DNA from 3 places in the Paraliobacillus sp. JSM ZJ581 genome. Region 2 is predicted to be linked to each of the others. Evidence: riboswitches for the same ligand, from Rfam matches in the RefSeq annotation. Region 2 holds a riboswitch; each other region holds the start of a gene.
What was found. Region 2 has a riboswitch for S-adenosylmethionine ahead of ACH6CY_RS01935 (O-acetylhomoserine aminocarboxypropyltransferase/cysteine synthase family protein). Riboswitches for the same ligand answer to the same signal wherever they lie in the genome.

Region 1 (7,893 bases), 110 kb from region 2:
TTTTTGATTCGTAACTGAACCAGGTGTGAAGAGTAGGTCAGATTCAAACTGTTTTATAACAACATTTGCTTCTTCAAATTGCTTTACAACTCTTTTCTCTCCTGCTCTATTTGCAGAATCATAGCACTTATTAAAGTAGACTCCCGAAGCACTTGTTTCATCTATTAATTTTTCTAACACCTTTTTATATGAACCCTTTTTAACAATTAGAGGTATATTATATTTCGCTAACCGCTCAGTTATGTGTGCTAAACTATAATGTAACCACCATTTGCTTGCTGAACCAATTGATTTTTCCTCTTCTTCTGACAAAATATATACAGGTATAATCTTCCCATCTTTTGCTGCATGAGTGAATGCTCGGTTATCATGCAAGCGTAAGTCTTTTCGAAACCACACAATGATTGTATTATTCGTCATTTAACAACCTCATTTCTTTCCCATTTTCCAAATTTAACTTAGTTTATGAGTATACACTAAAACCAGTTGTGGTTTCACCTATATTAAAAAGAAGCGCCCCTCAGATAAAGCAAAAGCCTGACCAAGTTGAGCGAAGATTTCAGCGCTAATTATCACACATGCACCGAGGAGCGTAGTGCTACTTTTCTTATAGAATGACACAAGATCCCCTCACGAATTAGTAGGTAGTTATGTTATATCCTTAAATTTGCATACTAAAACACCTACTTCTACAGACCTATTAATCGAACGAAGAGAAAACCTAAAACGGATAAAAGAATAGAGCCAATTAGCGCAGCTACAAACGCCTTCACGCCCCATTTACGGAACGTTTTCAAGTCCACATTCAATCCTAGACCAGCCATTGCCATCCCTATAAGAAGATAAGCTAAATCAACTAATCGCAAAGCTATTTCTTCTGAAAAAATGCCTATTGTATGCACACCGCTCATTGCTAAAAACCCTAAAATAAACCACGGAACAGAAGAAAAGGAAAACGCCTTTTCATTCGTATCCAATTGATCACCTTGTGATTTTCTATAAAAATAGCCTACAATTAAAGCGACTGGTACTAACAACGCAACTCTAGTAAGTTTCACAATCACTGCCATGTCAACAGCTACGGATCCACCTGCATCAGCAGCTGCTATAACATGTGCTACTTCATGTAATGTTCCACCCGCAAACACACCATAACCTGTAGCGCTTAAGCCTAACACACTATAAATCACCGTATATATAAGTGTGAAAATCGTACCCAATATGGCCACTGTAGAAGCACCAATGGCTGTTTCATTGTCCTTTGCTTTAATATACGGAGCAATTGCGACAACAGCTGCAGCACCACATATCGCTGTACCACAAGCGGTTAGGATGCTAAGTTTTTTCTCTACACCAAATAAACGAGCTAAACTATAGACAACGATTAAAGCAAAGGTCACTTGAATCACAGCAACCAAAAAAACATGACTACCAGCTTGATAAATATCAACTAAATTCAAACGCATACCAAGTAGAACAATACCGACACGCAATAATTTTTTACTAGAAAATCCAATACCAGACTCCCATGCATCTTTTTTTCCGATTGTAACCTTCCAGACAACTCCGAGTAAAATAGCAATTACCAATGCACCTAAAATTGAAAAGAAAGGTAAACGAGCAATAAATTTTGCTATGATTGCAAGCAATAAAGTCAAACCGATCCCCTGGAGAAATCCTTTATTTATTTTTTTGTTCATTTAAACACTTCCCTATTCTATTCTTCTCCTTTACTTTACGCATGAATGCAATATTAGTAAAATACATATATCTAATTATATTGATTAGTTTTTTTAATCACAGGAGGTCAAATGGTGATCTTAAATGAACTTCAAACATTTACTACATTAGTTGAAGTAGGGAACTTTACTAAAACCGCTGAAAAACTATTAATATCGCAACCGAGTGTTAGCTTACATATTAAAAATCTTGAAAATACGTTTGATACACAACTATTGGATCGCTCACGCAAAGGATTTCGATTAACACCTACAGGACAGATTCTTTATCACCGTTCAAAGCAATTATTATCCATTTACAATAATGCAAAGCAAGAAATAGTGAGTCATCATCACACAGTATCTGGATCGCTAACAATCGGAGCTAGCTTTACTATTGGGGAGTACATTCTACCCTCCCTGCTAATTGAGTTACAAGAGGCTTACCCAAATCTCACTTTAGAAGCCATTATCGGAAACACAGAAGAAATTGTTCGATCCGTTAAGCTGTTTCAAGTAGATATCGGGCTAATTGAAGGACAAACGAATGAAAAGGACATTGAAGTATATCCGTTCATGGAGGATCAGCTTTATTTCGTTGCTTCTGCCGACCACGCTTTGGCTAAAAAAGAAAAGCTGTCAATAAGAGCATTAGATAATCAGTTTTGGATTACCCGCGAGAAAGGATCTGGGACAAGGGAGTATCTTTATCATGTCATTCGTAAAGAAGGATTGAAAGCAACAGCATTTCTAACGATCAACAGTAATCAGGGAATTAAAGAGACATTGATGCAGGGAAAAGGAGTCTCTTTACTTTCAAAAAGTGTCATTGAGCGGGAAGTGTTGGAAGGAAACTTGGTGATCCTACCAATCAATAATAAGCAATTAACACGAACTTTCTCATATATCGTGTCACCTATTATGAAAGAAAAGAAAAATGTGGAGGCTTTTTTGCAAAAACTGAGTAACGCATATTGAGGGCAATTAGAACATTTACTGATGCATCATATTGGTTTATTTTTATGTACGAGTATCCAAGCAGAAATATAGCGGAAACAGAAATACAAGCAGCTTATCCAGAAAATAACCGCTTTTTACTTTTAGGTTATACATACGGCGCTTCCAAATATAATGTCGTTGTAAAATAGGAAATGACGCTTCGTCGCATGGCTTATAATGTCAAAATAGATATATTTCAGCCATTCGTACTTTATTTTTGTGTGTGAATGGCTGATTAATTCGATTTATCGGGCATTCATACATTATTTTCTCAATCAAATGGTCGATAAAAATATCAAACCGATCAAAACAGTCTTTTACTGTTCAATTTTCACGTCACACCTTTGTTTTCAGAAAATCTCCACACCATTATGTGATGTGGAGATTTTACTTCTTATATATTATTGATAAATAACCGTACAACATCCGTCCCCGCAATAATCGTTCCTAATGTACTACCAAGATTAGCTAGGACGATAATTAACAACACACGAGTAACTTTATTCCTCCAAAACCCTTTTACAGTGAAAACATCTTCTGATAAGTTTTCAAAATCAGAAACATGTGGTCTTTTGACAAAGGCTTGTACAAAACCAGCAAACCAACCAGCTGCAATTAATGGATTTAAGGATGTAATTGGAGCAGCTACAAATGCAGTAACAATTGCTAATGGATGACCCAATCCAATTGCTACGCCTAATGCCGAGAATGTACCATTCCACAATAACCAGCTCAGCATTTGTTGCCAACCTGCAGCTGGGTTATTTAGAAAAGTAAACGCGATCAGTGCAATAATCAAAATCGGTATCGACCAACCAATGATTTTAGGCACTTTAGATTTTGGTGGTACAGATGTTAAAGCTTTTAAGTCATGCTCTTTTTTAATCTCTTTTGTTATACCAGGTACATGCGCAGCACCTAACACAGCAACAATTTTTCCACCAGGAGCTTGTTTAATTTTTTGAGCTAAATATTGATCCCGTTCGTCTATTAATGGTTTTTTCAATCGAGGAAATGACTCAGTAAATTCACTCAGAATCGATTGAATAGAGTCCTGACTTTTCATTTTTTCTAAATCTTCTTCTGTTATTGTTTCTTTCGTGAAAATACCTGCCAAAATTTGGGCTAAAAGCATCATTTTCCCTTTAAAACCTACGCCACCCCAAATTCTTGCAAAAGTAATTTGAATATTACGGTCAGCTAATACTAACTGTGCATTATTTTCTTTCGCAGACGTGATACCTTGAATCATTTCTTGTCCTGCCTCTATACCAAATTGCTTTGCCATACGTTTCTGAAAAGATGAAACAGCAAGATTCATCAATAACAGGGAGGCTTTTTTCTCTTTAATCACTTTAAAAATGTCCATGTCTTTCCACTGATCACCATTTATAATAGACTGATAACGTTGCTTATCTAATTCAACACATACCGTATCTGGTTGCTCATTCCCAATAACTTCTTTTACTTGTTCTGCACTTGTTTTTGACACATGCGCAGTCCCTATCAAGATAAACTCTTTTCCATCTTGTTCTATTCTTGTTATATTTTCTTCCGACATGAACTTACCTTCCTTTTATAAAATACATGCACATATAAATTATTTTATCATAAAGTATATTATTGCACATAAATTTAGAAAAAAACTAGCGAACGATCACTTAACATGAATTTCGTTCGCCGATTATATGATTTATTTACTTTTAATTTTTCTCTCATTATTCTTTCAGCGCTTTTTTTAAATGTTGTTTAACATCTTTTACATACTTATCGACCTGTAAATCTTTAAAGATATTGTGTACAGAAAAGCTTTCTAGTTGCTCCATATCCATATAACGGTGCATACAATGGATGGGAAAAAGAACATCTTCCACTGTTTTACCATTAAAAAAACCATCTTTTGTTCCAAACTCTTCTAATGGTGCGCCCCATGTTGTGGAAATCATATATTTCTTCCCTGTTAACAGACCACCTCTTCCATACCTTTCTCCCTTTGCATAAAAAACACCGCGTTTTAATACTTGATCAAAGTAACTTTTGAACTTTCCAGGTAAACTAAACCAAAAAATTGGGGTCTGGTAGATGACTATATCAGCAGATAAATATTTCTCTCTTTCTTCTTCTACCTCGAACCCTTGATTAACAACTGTTGTTGCAACATTATATTCTTTTTCTAATTGTTTGTGGATGGCTTCAAACATTGTTTGATTAAGCTTCCCTTGACTATGTGCATACCATTGGTGGCCGTTTATTAATAAAACTTGTTTCACTTTTTCAAACGCCTCCTCTCATCTTTACAGAGTATATGTCTTAAAAATTGAAATATTAATTTGATTTTTAGGAAATAATGATAAATATATGTTATAATTAGGCTAACAACATATATTTATAAAGAGTGGACGAGAGAACTGGCTCTAGGACTCCACGGCAACCTACAATTAGCAAGGTGCCCCAACCAGCAAAGCAAATGCTTTGGATGATGAATCATAACGGTTATATAAGTAACCCCTCTTTCATCATTTGATGAAGAGGGGTTTTTCGTTTATCACTTTTTAATATATGTTGCATTTAAATTTAACAGGAGTGATCTATTTGGTTAACAAACAAAGAACAGATCAACACAAACTTTTTTTCGCAGAAGTAATCACTGTAGTTTCAAAGCTATTAGTTAATTATGAAGAAGGATATACCTTCCACTTTGAAAAAACAAACGAAAATAAAACCTATCAATTAGCAATTAAAGACGACTCTTACCGATGCTTCAAGTTAAAATTAACAGAGAAGAAAGTGTTGCAATTAAAGCAAAAACAGCAACACGCACTAGAACATTATATTTGCAACCAATTGCTACACCAAGGATTCCCAATCATATAACGGTGTTGTTATTTGCCTATCATAAGATAAGACAACTACGCATTGGGACATAACAAAGCAATACCTCATTGTGTCTTTATTTGATAATTATAAACAAACGGAGATACAGCACGATGATAAACAGATGTATGAAGCATATACATTCATTCCTACTATAAATTCGAACAATCGATTGCACTAATTAAGTATATTTATTAAAAAAATATACTTAATTAGAACTTGATCATAACGTCTATCATAAGTATATAATTATTCGTTTTATTTTGTAAGCGTTATATTTATTAAAAAACCAACATTTTATTTGTATTTAGTATTGTAAAATTCTTTTAGGCAAGTTATAATAATTCACAAGAAACATGCGCAACCGTTTTCATTAAAACCTATATTATCATTACAAGGAGGCTTATGTGTTATGAAGAAATGGTTTTTATCTTTCGTAGGAATATTTTTTTTAGCAGGCACACTAGTAGGCTGCGGTCCAGAAGAAACAGGTTCAAAAAATACTGGTGACGGTAATGACGAAGGAAAAGAAAAAGCTGTGGAAATGCCAGAAAAACCAGAAAAATTAACCATCTGGGTAAACGCAGAAGAAAAGCAGGAAGAAGCTGTAGGACAAATCGCCGAAAAATACACAGAAGAAACTGACATTGAAATTGAAGCGATTCCAATTAATATGCTTGATCAAATTGAAAAATTGGATGTTGAAGGACCCGCAGGAAACGGACCAGATATCATCTTCCAACCCCATGATAGAATTGGTGACTTAGTTCTACGCGGGCTAATTGATCCAGTTAATTTAAATGATAAAGCAGCAGAATACACAGATGCAGCGATAAGCGCTGTAACAAATGACGGTGAAACATGGGGTTATCCTGCAGTAACCGAAACATACTCACTATTCTATAACCAAGCATTGGTTGATAGCGCACCAGAAACAATGGACGATTTAATGACCATTGCCGAAGAAAAAACAAATACTAGCAATGATGCATATGGTTTCTTAATGGAAGCAGCAAATTTCTATTTCACATATCCGTTTTTCTCTGGTAACGGGGCATATGTATTCGCTAACAATGATGGTGCGTACGACATTAGCGATATCGGTTTAAACAATGATGGTGCTGTAGAGGGTGGTAAATTAATGCAGTCTTGGTTTGATAACGATTACATCCCTCAAGATTTAACTCCCGATATTATGAACGGATTATTTAAAGAAGGAAAAGTCGCCGCTGTTATTAACGGTCCTTGGATGGTAAGAGAATATCATGATGCACTTGGAGATGATTTACAAGCAACCCCACTCCCGACATTAGATAATGGCGAGCATCCAAAATCATTCGTAGGTGTAAAAGCTTATTTATTATCATATTACTCAAATAACAAAGAGTGGGCACAAGATTTCATGTCTTATATCACTAATAAAGAAAACGCAATGCTTTACTATGATGTTGCTGGCGAAATGCCTGCTCGTGTAGATTCTATCGATGATCCAGCAATAGCAGATGATCCAATCTATTCTGCATTCGCAGAACAAGCAACTTACGGCGAGCCAATGCCTGGCGTTCCTGCAATGCAACAGATTTGGGACCCTATTAATAACGCACTCTCATTTATTTCTAAAGGGGAACCTGTTGAAGATGTGCTAGACGAAGCCGTTCAAACGATTTCAGATAACATAGAGGCATCTGGAGCTACAGAATAAATATTAGATACTGCTATATGGGAAGCGCCCCTCCCCATATAGCACTTGTATTAAGGGAGGAAATAAAGTGGCTTCGCTGAAAAAAATCAATCTTAGTCAACGACGAAACAGAGCTACGTTACTATCTGTCATTCCAGGATTAGGTCAATTATATAACAAGCGTTATATGAAAGGGATACTACTATTAGTGGTTACCGTCTCTTTTTTAATAACAACTTGGAATTATATTGATATCGGTATTTGGGGACTTTTCACTCTTGGAACTATCCCAAGAGAACACCATTCTATTCAATTATTGATTCAAGGGTTTATTTCTTTAATCATTTTAGCATTTGGCATTGCAATATACTTTTATAATTTATGTGATGCACGCAAAGATGCGATTGCGATCGAGAAAGGAAAACCAAACCCTTCACTATTACAAGGCGTACGAGATTTTTACAATAACGGTTTCCCTTATTTCATGATATTACCTGGATTAGCAATGTTACTTTTTATTGTTGTTCTACCTTTGTTATTTATGGTTGCATTAGCATTCACAAATTATAACCAGTATAACGCACCACCAAGAAAGCTATTGGATTGGGTAGGATTTGACAA
Region 2 (7,893 bases):
CACAAAAACTAATAAGTGAACGAGTAGAAAATCAACAAGAAAAAATAGAAGAGGTCATTATAGAAGAGAGAAATCGCTTAGCAAGAGAGCTACATGACTCTGTAAGTCAGGAACTTTTCGCAGCATCAATGCTTGTTTCTGCTATGAATGAAATGGCTATTTCAAAAACAGAGGAAATAAGTAAACCACTACAACAAGTGGAAACGATGATTCAGCAAGCACAATTAGAAATGCGAGCATTATTGCTACACTTGAGACCAATTGCTCTAAAAGATAATTCATTGAAAATGGGTATGGATCAATTATTGGAAGAGCTAGATCAAAAAATTCCGATTGAAATGCATTGGCAAGTGGAAGATGTATCCTTAAGTTCAGGAGTGGAAGACCATTTGTTTCGCATGCTACAAGAAGCAGTATCTAATGCATTACGACATGCGAAAGCTACCGCAATTGATATTCTTTTAATTAGACGGGAGTACGCTGTGATCTTACGTGTATTAGATGATGGTATTGGTTTTAATCTTGAAGAAAAACAATCCAGCTCCTATGGATTAGCAAATATGTCAGAACGTGCAGCAGAAATTGGTGGCAAATTACGTATCGTTAGTGTACCTAATAAAGGTACAAGAATAGAAGTTAGAGTTCCGATTATAGACGTAGAAGGTGATGGAAATGATTAAAGTATTATTTGTGGATGATCATGAAATGGTTCGTATTGGTGTGAGTACTTATTTGGCAACACAGTCAGATATTGAAGTAATAGCTGAAGCCGATAATGGATTAAAGGCTGTAGAACTTGCACTTAAACTTCGACCAGATGTAATTTTAATGGATATTGTCATGGATGAAATGGATGGTATTCAAGCAACGAAGGAAATTATCCAAGCATGGCCAGAAGCAAAAATATTAATGGTTACAAGTTTTATCGATGATGATAAAGTCTATCCTGCGTTAGAGGCTGGAGCCACTAGTTATGTCTTGAAGACCTCGAAAGCTAGTGAAATAGCGAAGGCAATTCGGAGCACGTATCAAGGAGAATCCATCTTTGAAACAGAAGTCACTAATAAAGTATTAACAAGAATGCGCACAAAGAGGGAAACAGAACGTCATGATACATTAACAGCAAGAGAACAGGAAGTATTGCTGCTCATCGCGCAGGGAAAGACAAATCAGGAAATTGCCGATCAACTATATATTGCACTCAAGACTACTAAAGTTCATGTAAGTAATATTTTAAGCAAATTAGAAGTGCAAGATAGAACACAAGCAGCAATCTATGCCTACCAACATAAATTGATTGAGGGGGAATAGATATGGATAAGCAAAACTTTATGAAAGAACTTGCCTATCATTTGAGAGAATTGTCAAGTCATGATCGAAATGATATTTTACAAGACTATGAAGATATTTTTAAAATTGCTGAAATAGATGGAAAAGACGAACAATCTATTATTCTTGAGCTTGGCACACCACGTTTGATTGCCCAAAAACGTATAGCTGATTGCAACATGAGCCATTTTTCTCAAGAGAAAGAGAATAAACAAGTTGTACACGCTTCTTCGAACACATCACGTAGCCCAATGCGTTCATTGATTTTTGCACTTATTCTTATTGTTTTTAATGTAGTAGTTGTACTTGGACCAGCTATTGCATTATTTGCTGTCTGGCTTAGTGTTTGTGCAATAGCAGTTGGATTTTCTTTGGCACCAATTGCGTGGATTATATCTCTATTTTGGCGTCAGCTAACAACGATTTCAACTATATTGCCAGAGTTTTTTATTATCCTTACCTTGGTTAGTATAGGAGTTTTGTTTATCATTTTAATGATCTATGTAACAAAGGCTTTATTTATTGCAGTAAAAGGCTACATAAAATGGAATATAAATGTAATTAGGGGGTGAATGCTTTGAAAAAAATTGCAAGTATTGCACTTATAACAGGTTTAATTGGTTTAATCGGTGTTTTTATTTTTAGAAATGAGATTTTTTCTTTTGGTAATAAAGAGCAATTGATGGATGCTACTGATTTTCATTCGAATACCATTAATCAATTAGATATTGATGTGGATGTAGTAGATTTTGAAATTGAAAAAAGTTCAGATGATTCGATACACGTTTTATTAACTGGATATATGAATAAACAACAAAAAAAGAAATTAGACTATCAAGTTTATCATGAGAATCATAAGCTGTTTATTAAGTTAAATCAAAGTAATAAATGGTGGTTTAACTTTTCCATCTTGCCGTTCCAAAATAATCGACAGTTGCGTTTAGTTTTACAATTACCAGATAAACATTTTGAGAAGCTATCATTAGATTCAAATGTAGCAGATATTTCAGTAAACTATGGTGATTTTTCTACCGTAAACATAACGAGTGATGTCGGTGACGTTGAAATGGAAAACACAAAGACATCCCAAGCTGATGTAGAAACAAACGTAGGTGATATTCATATTTCTGATGGAGTGGGTAGATACGATATTCTTAGTGATGTAGGTGAAATATCTCTTGAACTAATGAAATGGGAAGACGATGTTGTAATCGAATCGGATATAGGTGACGTTGAAGTTGCTATTCAACAGATGCCTAAAGCATTTCGAATGGATTTAACGAGTGATATAGGGTCTGTATATACATCGGGAATAAGGCAAGATCGAGGAGAGAATAATGATGGAGATGTTTATCTAGAAGTTGGAACAGATGGTCCACTAATGGATGTACGGAGTGACATTGGAGAAATTGAAGTAGTAAATGAATAGTCATAGTGATTGGCCAACGTATACAGTAAAGAAAGGCAGGTTTATTCATGTAGTAAATAAACCTGCCTTTCTTTATAATGCATTAAAATCCTAACGTTTCAGTAGGAACTTTAATCCGAAATGATAATCGATTATTTTCTAAATCAAATTGTTGAATGCGGACATTAAAATTACTTTTAATATCCATTTGTGTTACTGTGACATGAATTCGTTCATTAGCTGGGTCTATGATGATCCATTCAGGTAAATCTACCTGTTTTTCCACATATTCTAATATTTTATTTTTTGGTAGTAACAATAGTCCTAACGACATCTCTTTTTGTTGTAAAATTAAATCACCATTTTCTTGCACAATTGGCTCCATGCTAATGGAGACAGGAATGTCTTTGTTAAAGGCTTGAACAGAACCATGGAATTGAACATCTTCTTCAAATTGAACAGAGTATTTTCCTTTTTTATCATTCAATGCTTCATCTAAATAACCATTGACGAGCTGACTTAAATTTTCTTTACTTGAATGCACAGTAAATTCTGCTCCAGCTTGTTCTTCTGCTGAATGTTCAGGTACAGTTGGCGCTTTTGGAGTAGGTGAAAATAGTAAGATAAATAGTACCATAAAAATAAACAGATTTATGCTTAATAAGCCAATAAATAGCTTTTTCCAATGCCGTTGTGTCTTTTGTTCCATTGTTTACATTAAACACCTTTCTAAAACGAATTATTCTTGTGTTATTTCATTTTGTTGTTCTTTTTCTTTCTTTGCTGTTTCAATAGTAGGTCGAATATAAGTAAGGACGCGCTCACCGATTAAAGTATACCCAGTTGTATTTGGGTGAAAGTTATCATCTGCCAATAAATCAACATTTTTTAATTGAAACAGATCTTTTGTCGGAATGTAATGTAATTGAGGATCATTTAGTGTAAGCTCTCTTCCAGTCTGATTCCAGTTTGTAAGAATAGATTCCAATTCCTCTATATCCTCAAAGTAGCCTTCAAATGGATTGAAAAATCCAATTAAATAAATATTAGCATCAGGACTAAGCTCTAAAATCGTATTAAAAATTGCTTGTAGCCGTGTTTTATAAGCTTTCCTTGCCTGTTCAAACGGCTCTTCTTGAAGATTCATCACATTAGACTTAACGACTTTCATAATGTCATTGGCACCAATGGTCAGTAAAATCATGTCGGCTTTTTCGATAGATGATTGAATATGCTCATCCTCTAATCTTGTAAGTAACTGATCTGATCGATTTCCACGCTTTCCATAATTCTCAATTGTAATCGGATGTGCTTTGTCTGACAAATTGTCTTCGATAACACCAACGTATCCCCCATTGTTTGTCAAGTCCCCAACACCCTGCGTTAAGGAATCACCAATAGCTACTATATTATAATTGTTACGAACAAATAAGCCAATCGTATTTTCTACAGCATTTTTTATACTGGATGAAAAATTGTTTTTTTCACGCTTCATTTCTTCGTCTTTTTCTTGTACTTGTTCAATTACTTGTTTGATGTTTTTTCTTGATTCTATGTTTGCTGTTTCATTTGAATAGTCCGTTTTGAACCAAATAAACAAAACAGTAGCTGTTAACAAAGTAGCTGTTACTCCACCAAAAATAATCCAGCGTTTCTTTTTGCTCATTATGCTCACACCTATTTTAAAAAAATGAATGCTACACTATTCCCGTTTGTTTGTTTTCATAAACCATCGATGTAGAATAGTCTTTACAAAGCATTATTAGTTTATTATATGGCAGTAAACAATGATTTAGCAATAGTTATAACCATTCCGTTTACAGAAATAAATAGACATACCTAAGCAAGGTATGTCTATTTATCAAATAAGTGTATATGTTATGTTTTATCGATTAAGACGAATACGATTTGCCTCTGCAAAAGGGCACCGATTTTCAATGATAATTGAGTCACTACTGTCCGATAGTGTGGATGATTTTTCAAACCAAACAATTGTTGTATCAGTCGGAATCTCTTTAATTAAATTATCTTCTGGTACATACAACACATCAATTGGTTGTTCGTTCTCTGATAAAGGTACAATGTTATAGCCCAATTGGTGAAGCTTAGCTAATGCCTCATCCCCTTCACTTTGTCCAGCAACTACAATATTCTTTAATCGTAAGCCTTCTGCTTCTCTTGCAAATGGTGATGAGAATGCCCATTGAATGGCATCTTCTTCGTTAAATTGAATCGTTGGTTCAGTATTGGTTGCTTTTGCGATTGCTTGATCTAAATCTTGTAAAATATCATCAATAGATTCTAACCCAACAGAAAGGCGAATTAGTTCTTCTGTAACGCCACTAGTCTTTAATTCTTCTTCATTTAATTGTTGATGTGTCGTTGAGGCAGGGTGAATAATAAGTGATTTTGCATCTCCCACGTTCGCTACATGAGACCAAAGTTGAATACTATCAATCACTTTTCTACCAGTATCACGCCCTCCTTTTATTCCAAAGGTAATGATGGAGCCGTATGTTCCTGAAAGATATTTATCAGCTAAATCATGTGAAGGATGAGACGGTAATCCTGGATAGTTGACCCATTCAACTTGAGGGTGTGCCTCTAAGTATGTTGCTATTTTTTTAGTGTTTTCCGAATGTTTGTTCACACGCAAATGTAATGTTTCTAATCCTTGTAAAAAATAAAATGCATTTTGAGGACTTAAAGCAGGACCGATATCGCGCAATAACTGTACACGTAATTTAATTGCAAATGCTGGTGGACCAACATCAATGCCAAACCGTAGACCATTGTAACTATGGTCAGGTTCTATGAATCCTGGAAATTTATCTTGATTCCAGTCGAAGCGTCCACCGTCAACGACAACACCACCTATTGTAGTCCCATGTCCACCAATCCACTTTGTTGCAGAGTGAATTACAATGTCTGCTCCCCAAGTAATCGGTTTGCAACTATAGGGGCTTGCAAATGTATTATCGATGATTAATGGAATATTATTTTCGTGAGCAATAGTTGCTACAGCTTCAATATCGAATATATTTAATGAAGGATTTGTTATGACCTCACCAAAAATTGCTTTTGTTTTATCTGTAATGGCAGATCGAAAGTTGTCTGGGTCTGTTCCATCAACAAACTTCACATTAATACCATATTTGGGTAACGTGTTGGAGAATAAATTATAGGTCCCTCCATATAAGTTGCTATCTGTAATTATTTCATCACCAGATTGTGCAAGGTTTAAAATTGCTAAAGTAATCGCTGAAGCTCCTGATGCTGTTGCCACAGCAGCAACCCCATCTTCAAGTAAAGCAATACGTTGCTCGAAAGCATCTACTGTAGGATTCATGATTCGTGAGTAGATATTTCCTGGTTCTGCTAGAGCAAATAAGTTTTGTGCATGCTCTGTATCACGAAAAACATAAGATGTTGTTTGATAAATTGGTACTGCTCTTGATCCAGTTGTAGGATCAACTTGCTGCCCACCATGTAATAAAGTTGTTTCTGTTCCTTGAACTTGAAAACGTTCTGTCATTGTAAATACCTCCTAGAAATGAATTGAAACATACCCCTATGGAGCAAGAGAAGAAGAAATAAAAAAGCCTCTTCGGTTAAGAAGAGGGCTAAACGCTCGTTTTCCTCCCCTTATCTATCAGATATTAATCACCTGTAGGATTTGGCACCTTTTCAAGAAAACTTGCTGGTTGCCGGGCTTCACTGGGCCTATTCCCTCTGCCACTCTTGATAAGAGATATGTATATGTTAGTAAGGATTATAAGTGAACGAAAAAGATATGTCAATATATTTTTTGAAAAGTCTGGCTTTTTAGTTAGTTTTATTTTTTTGATAACAATTGATAAAAGCAAGCATATATTAATGGTAGCTAAAGTAAGGAAGGTGACCCAAATGGATGAGCAGAATAAAAGGTCCGAATTAGTAGAAGCAGGGCAAGATTTTATTCGGAAAATGGATGATTTATTTTATAATCGACCAAAGAATAATATTTTAAATGCAATCGATTCTTTTTTTCAACAAAAAAGTACTTTACCATCACGCTTGGCCATTGATGTATTTGAAACGGAAACAGAGTGGATTGCACAAGTTGATTTGCCTGGAGTAAAGAGAGATGCTATTCATATTGATACGATTGGTGACCGTCTTAAGATAAGGGTAGATTATAATGAAGAAACAAAAAAGATGGACGACAATAAAAATTATTATCATCGTGAAAGAAAGCATCAATATGCGGAGCGTATCGTACAACTTCCATATTTAGTAGATAAAAAAACAGCAAAGGCATCATTTCGTAATGGCGTATTAGAAGTGCGAGGGCCTAAACAAATAAAATCAAACGATCATCTCGAAATTGATTAGAAGGGGGGAGAACAAAACCCTCCTTTTTTGTTGACAGTCTAAAAAGTAACTATATTTTGACCGTAATGGTATAATGAGTGAATAGGAAGATGGAGGGAGTGGATATATTGGATATAGCGACAATTGTGCTATGGTTTATTCTTTTATTTAATATATTCTTAGCATTTGCGATTGTTTTCTTGGAACGCAAAAATGCGACGTCTGCTTGGGCGTGGCTATTAGTGCTTACGTTCATTCCTTTATTTGGATTTTTCCTTTATTTAATCTTTGGAAGAAAACTGAGTAATAAAAAGTTGTTTATCTGGGATAACAAAAGCAGGCTAGGCGTGCAAAAAGCGGTAGAGGTACAATTGGAGTTAATAAAAGAGGGAAGCTTTCCAATTCCAGAAAATTTAAAAGAATATGAGGACTTATTATATCTACACCTACGAAATGATGATGCTATTTTCACACAAGATAATGAAGTCGAGATATTTACAGACGGGAAGAAAAAGTTTGATGCACTGATTGCTGATATGGAACAAGCAAAAGATCATATTCACCTTATTTATTATATTGTACGAAACGATAACTTAGGACAACGAATTGCAGACACGTTAGCTAGAAAAGCACGTGAAGGTGTGAAAGTACGATTTTTATATGATGATATGGGCTCTAGACGACTCGGAAAAAAATATATAAGAAGGCTAAAAGATGCAGGGGTAGAAGTTGAATCTTTCTTTCCACCACTAATTCCAAAAGTGAATTTTAAAATTAATCATCGGAATCACCGGAAACTAGCT
Region 3 (7,893 bases), on a different contig from region 2:
TGCCAGTCGTGACATTTCAAAATCGATTGCAGTTACTGCAACAATGTCGCCATCCTCATTTTTTACGGTTTTAGCGAGTGTAATGGTAGACTTTCCGCTGCCAGTATCGATGTACGGATCTGTCCAAGCTACTTCATCTTGAGCATTGACAGCAAGCTGGTACCAATCTGTTGTTGTTGAATCATAACCTGATAAATTAGCAGAATCATCAACTTGGTGCAAATACAATGCGCCTTCTGGTGTACCGACATATAGATTCATTATGAAGTTATCCTTGATAGCTAGTTCGGATAAAAAAGATTCATAATAACTAGTCAGCGCAGGATTGTTCGCTCGAGGCATATTTGTATATTCTTCTTCTGATTCAGGTGGATTAATTTGATTGACTTGAAATTCTTCCATTTCCACCATTTGTTTTAATTTTGCTTCGTATTCTTGAAAAATGTCTTCATATTTGGATGAGAAGGCTTCGATATTTTCTTTTTCAATAATGGCTTTCTCTAATATTGCTGTTTTGTTAAAGGAAATAATTCCGACAACTGTTAAAGGTATAATTAATAATAAAAGCACGATAAGTGGTAATTTGAATTTTAGTTTTGATAAAATGTTCATAAGCAACCCCCTTCGTTTCCTTGGAAAAATTTATTTTTAAACTTATTTCTATATTATGTTTGTTCACCCTTTCTCTTTATAGAAGGAAATAAAACGCTTCTTTATACTATCTTCGGCAAAAATAAAGAAATGTGTATATATTCAGACAAAAAAGAGATATTAGCGTTATCCCCCCTTGCTCTATTTCAATTATCTATTTACAGCTTTGCGATGCATTTCTTCTCATTATTGCTACTTTATATGCTTGACTTATTTTTCAATATTATAGTGCACTTATTTCTCTTTCGTTTTTGTGATATAGTTGGATAAACTATTAAAAATACAGTTCTTACTGAAGGAGATCATTATGTTCGTCGATACATTACAACCATTTTTACAACAAGCTTGGAAAAAATCAGGATTTTCCACCCCTTTACCTATTCAAGAAAGAACCTATACAATGATAAAAGACGGCAAGGACGTTATTGGGATTTCTCCGACTGGGAGTGGGAAAACGCTCGCTTATCTACTACCATTATTAGAAAAAATAGATGTTGAACAAAAACAGGCGCAAGTATTAATTCTTGCCTCGTCGCATGAATTGGTAGCTCAAATCCATCGGTTAATTCAGGAATGGACGACATACGCAGAGATGTCAAGTATGATGGTGATTGGCGGAGCAAATATCAAACGACAAATTGAGAAGTTAAAGAAAAAGCCACAAATCATTGTTGGCACGCCAGGTCGGGTACTTGAACTAATCAAACAAAAAAAATTAAAAGTACATGTGTTAAAATCGATCGTTTTAGATGAAGCAGATCAATTATTGGTTCCAGAGCATCGAAATAACTTGTTTGGTATTATAAAATCAGCGCCAAAAGAACGCCAATTATTACTGTTTTCAGCTACAATTTCAGAAGGGTTAGCAGAAGAAGCGAACAGATATATGGTAACACCTGAGGTTATCCGTGTGAATAATGAAGAAGCCGGCACCCCGAAGGTTTCTTATCAATATATTGTGAGTGAAGAACGTGAAAAAATTGATATTCTGCGAAGTTTGGCACGTCATTTAGATGAGCAACTACTTGTGTTTTTTAGAGATAGTGGTAATTTAGCAGTCATTGCAGATAAATTAGCATATCAAGGTATTGCGGTTGAGGCTTTACATGGGGAGTTATCTAAACAAAAAAGGGAAAAAGCAATTCGTCAATTCGTCAAAGGTGAAACACAGTTATTATTAGCTACTGATGTGGCAGCCAGAGGGTTAGATGTGAAAGATTTGGCATATGTGGTTCAAGTTGATGTACCAAGAGATCCGAATCATTATCTTCATAGAGCTGGAAGAACAGGGCGAGTTGGGTCAGACGGTGGTATTGTCTTATCATTGGTGACTAATTCAGAAGTTCGTCAGTTAAATCAGACAGCAAAGAAATTGGAAATCAACTTGGTAGAAACTATGTTACGAAAAGGAAAGCTGATAAAAAAAGATCCAACTAAGCGTCGTTGATTGAACTGCTCCCTGCTATAGTGAATGAAGAATGAATAAAAATTCTTTTTTACTAGATAAGGGAGCAAACTATATCGTCGGTATTTAGTTGGATTTTTTCGTCTATTTAATCGGTAGCACATAGAGGAGCACACAGAAAAAATGTAAAATCGTTCCTGCAAGTACGAATAGATGCCAAAGCGCATGGTGAAATTTAAACCAACGCCACATATAAAAAATTGCACCAATTGTATACAAAATTCCTCCAGTCACAAGAAGGGCTATTCCTGCGGTCGGTAGTTTTTCTGATAGTGATCCCCAAGTGAAAATGATCAGCCATCCCATTACAATGTAAAGAAAGGTAGAAACAAAGATGAATTTTTTCACAAAGAAAATTTTAAAAATTGTACCACCGATTGCTAATCCCCATACAATTCCAAATAAAGTCCAACCAGCAGCGCCTTGTACCACTACAAAAAGAAATGGTGTATATGTTCCCGCAATAAAAAAGTAAATAGATGAGTGATCTAAAATCTCAAATATATCTTTCGCCTTTCCTTCTGGTAAACTATGTAGAAGTGTGGATGAAGTATAAAGTAGTACCATTGTCGTTCCGAATAACGTGAAACTGACGATGTGCCAAGTATTTCCATGTAATGATGAGAAAACAACTAATAATACTAATGCTGCAATACTAATTAGTGCCCCAATTCCATGTGTAATTGAATTGGCAATTTCCTCACCTTTTGAGAAGCGATGTGTATCAGCCATATCGAATAATCCTTTCAAGATTAGTATATATTAAATATTATGAATCGAATAAAGCAGAATAGCAATCCTTTTACTTATTGTTAACAATAAGCGATCATCTTTGGGTTATGCAGATGATCGGCGCTCAATCAAAAATATCATTGAATATATAAGTATATTATTATATGATAATACGGAAGCGGGGGGAGGAGGTGTGTTTTTTGAGTCAACAGCAAATATCAATTGAACAAGCAGCTTCGTTATTGAAATTGTTATCAGATAAAACAAGGTTAACCATTGTGAAGTTATTGGAACATCAGGATTGCTGTGTATGTGAACTGGTTGAAATTTTTCAAGTGAGCCAACCGTCAATTAGTCAGCATTTACGTAAATTACGCGATGCAGGAATTGTTAAAGAAGAAAGACGAGGACAGTGGATCTTTTACTCCATTTGTACTGAAAATAATAACTTTCCTTTTATCAAACAAGTATTATCTCAAATTCCGAATCAAAAGGAAAAGTTAATTGAATTAGAAAGAAGTGGAAAGAAAATTAATTGTTGTTAGTAGTGGGAGGATTAGTATTGTGTCTTTATCAGTTGTTTTAGCCATTTTAATTTTTATTCTTACCCTTGTATTTGTCATTTGGCAACCAAAGGGACTGTCAATCGGGTACTCTGCTTGTGGTGGCGCAATCTTAGCTTTAATTCTAGGGGTAGTTGACTTTGGTGATGTGATCGAAGTGACACAAATCGTTTGGAATGCCACGTTAGCATTTGTTGCTATTATTTTAATTTCACTTATTTTAGATGAAATTGGCTTTTTTGAATGGGCTTCTTTACATATGGCAAAAGCTGCAAAAGGTAATGGAGTCAAAATGTTTGTTTATGTTAGTATCCTAGGTGCGATCGTTGCGGCATTCTTCGCGAATGATGGTGCAGCATTAATCTTAACGCCGATTGTATTAGCAATGGTACGTAATTTGAAATTCAGTGAAAAAATTATCTTTCCATTTATTATAGCAAGTGGTTTTATTGCTGACACGACTTCTTTGCCATTAGTTGTAAGCAATTTAGTCAACATTGTTTCGGCAGACTTCTTTTCCATCGGATTTATCGAATATGCATCTCGAATGTTTATTCCTAATCTGTTTTCTTTAGTAGCTACAATTACGGTATTATATTTATATTTCAAAAAAAATATTCCGAGAACCTATGATTTAGCGCATCTAAAGGAGCCAAAAGCAGTTATTAAAGATCATAAATTATTTCGTTTATCTTGGTATGTGTTAACTATTTTATTAATTGGGTATTTTGTAAGTGAGTTTATTGCTATACCAATTTCCTTGATTGCTGGTACGATTGCGATTGTATTTTTACTGTTGGCGAGAAGAAGTGAAGCGGTTAGTACATCTACCGTAATCAAAGGCGCGCCATGGGATATTGTATTTTTTTCAGTAGGTATGTATGTTGTCGTATATGGGTTGCGTAATGCAGGGTTAACGGATTTACTAGCTCAATTAATTCAACAAAGCGCAGAACAGGGACTATTTATTGCGACAATTGCAATGGGTTTTATTGCAGCATTTCTTTCATCTGTGATGAACAATATGCCTACGGTGATGATTGATGCATTAGCCATTGCAGAAACAAGTACTACTGGTATCATTCGCGAAGCATTAATTTATGCGAATGTAATTGGTTCTGACTTAGGGCCAAAAATCACACCAATCGGTTCATTAGCTACATTATTATGGTTGCATGTGTTAAATCAAAAAGGGATTAAAATATCATGGGGAACTTATTTTAAAACAGGGATTGTTTTAACGATTCCAATCCTAGTGATCACATTGATAGGCTTATACTTAACATTATTATTACTATAAAGGGGTGCAATACAATGACGAAAAAAACAATCTATTTCTTATGTACGGGTAATTCATGTCGAAGTCAAATGGCGGAAGGATGGGCAAAAGCATATCTTAGTAAGGAATGGGAAGTTCGTAGTGCAGGAATTGAAGCACATGGTTTAAATCCAAATGCTGTAAAAGCAATGAGAGATATCGGTATAGATATATCCAACCAACAATCTGAGATCATTGACAATGATTTTTTAAATCAGTCGACACTAGCGGTAACCTTATGTGGAGATGCTGCAGATAAATGTCCGCTCACACCTCCACAAGTAAAAAGGGAACATTGGGGATTTGACGATCCTGCAAAAGCGGAAGGAACAGATGAAGAGAAGTGGAAAGTCTTTCAGCGTGTAAGAGATGAAATTGGTGCAAGAATCAAAAAATTTGTTGAAACTGGAGAATAAAGGATACAGTTGCAACTATGTTCAAATAAACGACTAATCATTTATCTGTTATCCAAGGTCAATATCACTAAATGATCCGTTTTTTTGTGATAAAAGTTTTTGTTTAGGATTAATAGCACTAGTCACTTCGATTGAAATTGCTTTCAAATCCTAAATGAAAAATGGTAAAGTAGAAGTGAAAGCATGATATTTTATGAAAAGGCAAATGGAGGAGGAATTGACGTGTATTTTGGAGGGATAGAAGCTGGCGGAACGAAATTTGTTTGTGCTGTTAGCGATGAAAAATTTGAAATCATCGAACGTATTAGTATACCGACTACCGTACCAGACGAAACGTTGAAACATGTGTTTGAATTCTTTGATCAATATAAATTAAAAGCAATAGGCATTGGTTCATTTGGTCCAATTGATGTTAATATCGACTCTCCTACATATGGATATGTGACTTCTACGCCAAAAAAAGGATGGAACAATTATAATTTTGTTGGAGCTATTAAGGAGAAGTATGGCATCCCAGTTGCCTGGACAACAGATGTGAACGCAGCTGCTTATGGTGAGTATCGGTTAGGCGGTGCACAACAGGCGAAATCATGTATTTATTTAACCTTTGGTACCGGGATTGGTGGTGGCGCCGTTTTAAATGGCGCTGTGATGGAAGGTTTTGGGCATCCGGAGATGGGACATATATCAGTTAGAAAACATCCAGAAGACTCCTTCGAAGGAATATGTCCATATCACGGTGATTGTTTAGAAGGCATTGCAGCAGGCCCAGCAATTGAAAAACGCCTAAACAAAAAGGGAATAGAGGTTGCTAAAGATGATCCGTATTGGGATAAGGAAGCTTACTATATTGCGCAAGCTTTAGTGAACTACACAATGATATTACGTCCCGAAGTGATTATTTTAGGTGGTGGTGTGATGAAACAGGAGCATTTATTCCAGCTAATCCGTTCACATTTCAACGTATTACTAAATAACTATCTTACAATACCAGATTTGGATTCCTACATTGTCCCACCAGCACTTGTCGATAATGCAGGCATCAAAGGAAGCTTACTACTAGCTGCTGAAAAAGCAATTTAGTAGGTCAAGGATTAGTAATGCTGTTCTGTTTTGAAATAGGAGGTTCGCTAAATGAAGTTTGGTATTAGAAAGCCAAGTATTAAAAAAAGAATCTCTGCTAAAACAAGTCTAAAAAGACAACTTATTCATCGTTCTGGACTAAAAATGCCGAATGGAAAAGGATGGATACGTAACCCGAAGAGGGCTACTTATAACAAAGTTTATAATAAAACTAGCTTTGATTTATTTAAGCTAATTAAAAAAATGTTTCGATAGCTTACATTTTTTAAAAACATTCAAAAAAGTGTTGCACAATGTTACATGATATATTAGACTGTTAACAAATTGAAAAAATCTAAAAATTTTATACTTATATTTCTTATCCAGAGAGACGGAGGGACTGGCCCGAAGATGTCTCAGCAACCAGCCTAATGATTAGGCACGGTGCTAATTCCAATAAACACATCATGCTGTGTTTAGTAGATAAGAAGAATGACTTTTATTATTAAAGACCTTCTTCTTAGGAGGTCTTTTTGTTTTTTATGAAAGGAGGGAGAAGGAATTGCAATATTATCTAAATACAAAGTTAGCACAGTTAGGAAACCATAGTGATTTGAAAACGGGTGCTGTTAATCCGCCGATTTATATGTCTACTGCATACCAACATACAGCATTAGGAAACTCTACTGGATATGATTATACGAGAACGAAAAATCCAACGCGAACGATTTTAGAAAAAGGTATCGCTGATTTAGAGCAAGGTGACTACGGATTTGCTTGTAGTTCAGGTATGGCAGCAATACAACTAGTTCTTTCTTTGTTTTCAAGCGGTGATGAAATCATTGCACCAGAAGATGTTTATGGAGGTACTTATCGATTATTTAAGCACTACCAAGAAGCCTATTCACTTAGAATAAAATACTGTGGTTTTAATAGTGTAGAGGAGGTGGAACGATGTATTTCGTCACATACGAAAGCAATTTTTATTGAGACACCAACCAACCCATTAATGCAAGAAATAGATATTGCAACGTATGTGGCGTTGGCGAAAAAACATCAATTGTTATTTATTGTCGACAGTACATTTTTAACACCAATTCTACAGCAACCAATTACATTAGGAGCCGATATCGTTATTCATAGTGCCACCAAATATATTGGAGGGCATAACGATGTACTAGCAGGATTGGTCGTTACAAAAGGCGAACAACTGAGTGAAAAAATTGCGACGTTCCATAATGCCTCAGGAGCTGTTCTGTCACCGATAGATTCCTGGCTGTTAATACGGGGATTAAAAACATTATCTTTAAGAGTAAAGCAGCAACAGAAAAATGCGCAAGAAATAGCCCGGTTTTTAATGAAAGATACTCATATTGAACAGGTGCTTTATCCAGGGAAAGGTGGCATGCTTGCATTTCGATTAAAGAAAAGGGAGTGGGTGAAAGACTTTCTTAAAAATCTTAAGCTTATTACATTCGCCGAAAGTTTAGGTGGGGTGGAAAGTTTTGTTACTTATCCGATGACACAGACACATGCCGATATCCCAGAGAATGAACGCATTTCTCGAGGAATAGATGAAAGGCTGCTACGTTTTTCGGTAGGAATTGAGGACATAGCAGATCTTATATATGATTTAAAACAATGTTTCAATCGGTTGTAAATAGTAAAGTGAATTTTATTGAAGAG

Region 1: another riboswitch for S-adenosylmethionine. It lies ahead of ACH6CY_RS02490 (hypothetical protein); the one in region 2 lies ahead of ACH6CY_RS01935 (O-acetylhomoserine aminocarboxypropyltransferase/cysteine synthase family protein).
Region 3: another riboswitch for S-adenosylmethionine. It lies ahead of ACH6CY_RS03260 (methionine biosynthesis PLP-dependent protein); the one in region 2 lies ahead of ACH6CY_RS01935 (O-acetylhomoserine aminocarboxypropyltransferase/cysteine synthase family protein).

Annotation. Positions count from the first base shown of each region.
Region 1 covers NZ_JBISEP010000002.1:152,595-160,487, forward strand. The annotation lists gene ACH6CY_RS02460 (cryptochrome/photolyase family protein) at 1-420, opposite strand, end outside; gene ACH6CY_RS02465 (YeiH family protein) at 690-1,700, opposite strand; gene ACH6CY_RS02470 (LysR family transcriptional regulator) at 1,815-2,696, shown strand; gene ACH6CY_RS02475 (hypothetical protein) at 2,693-2,866, shown strand; gene ACH6CY_RS02480 (TraB/GumN family protein) at 3,112-4,278, opposite strand; gene ACH6CY_RS02485 (NAD(P)H-dependent oxidoreductase) at 4,436-4,987, opposite strand; SAM riboswitch class I at 5,101-5,203, shown strand; gene ACH6CY_RS02490 (hypothetical protein) at 5,277-5,591, shown strand; gene ACH6CY_RS02495 (extracellular solute-binding protein) at 6,004-7,293, shown strand; gene ACH6CY_RS02500 (carbohydrate ABC transporter permease) at 7,370-7,893, shown strand, end outside.
Region 2 covers NZ_JBISEP010000002.1:46,196-54,088, reverse strand. The annotation lists gene ACH6CY_RS01965 (sensor histidine kinase) at 1-680, shown strand, start outside; gene ACH6CY_RS01960 (response regulator transcription factor) at 673-1,311, shown strand; gene ACH6CY_RS01955 (DUF1700 domain-containing protein) at 1,314-1,901, shown strand; gene ACH6CY_RS01950 (DUF4097 family beta strand repeat-containing protein) at 1,907-2,758, shown strand; gene ACH6CY_RS01945 (YpmS family protein) at 2,841-3,446, opposite strand; gene ACH6CY_RS01940 (SGNH/GDSL hydrolase family protein) at 3,477-4,403, opposite strand; gene ACH6CY_RS01935 (O-acetylhomoserine aminocarboxypropyltransferase/cysteine synthase family protein) at 4,623-6,272, opposite strand; SAM riboswitch class I at 6,380-6,488, opposite strand; gene ACH6CY_RS01930 (Hsp20/alpha crystallin family protein) at 6,497-7,111, shown strand; gene cls (cardiolipin synthase) at 7,219-7,893, shown strand, end outside.
Region 3 covers NZ_JBISEP010000003.1:65,952-73,844, reverse strand. The annotation lists gene ACH6CY_RS03300 (methyl-accepting chemotaxis protein) at 1-612, opposite strand, end outside; gene ACH6CY_RS03295 (DEAD/DEAH box helicase) at 944-2,098, shown strand; gene trhA (PAQR family membrane homeostasis protein TrhA) at 2,201-2,848, opposite strand; gene ACH6CY_RS03285 (ArsR/SmtB family transcription factor) at 3,049-3,393, shown strand; gene ACH6CY_RS03280 (arsenic transporter) at 3,413-4,711, shown strand; gene arsC (arsenate reductase (thioredoxin)) at 4,726-5,145, shown strand; gene ACH6CY_RS03270 (ROK family protein) at 5,368-6,228, shown strand; gene ACH6CY_RS03265 (hypothetical protein) at 6,280-6,483, shown strand; SAM riboswitch class I at 6,584-6,697, shown strand; gene ACH6CY_RS03260 (methionine biosynthesis PLP-dependent protein) at 6,770-7,867, shown strand.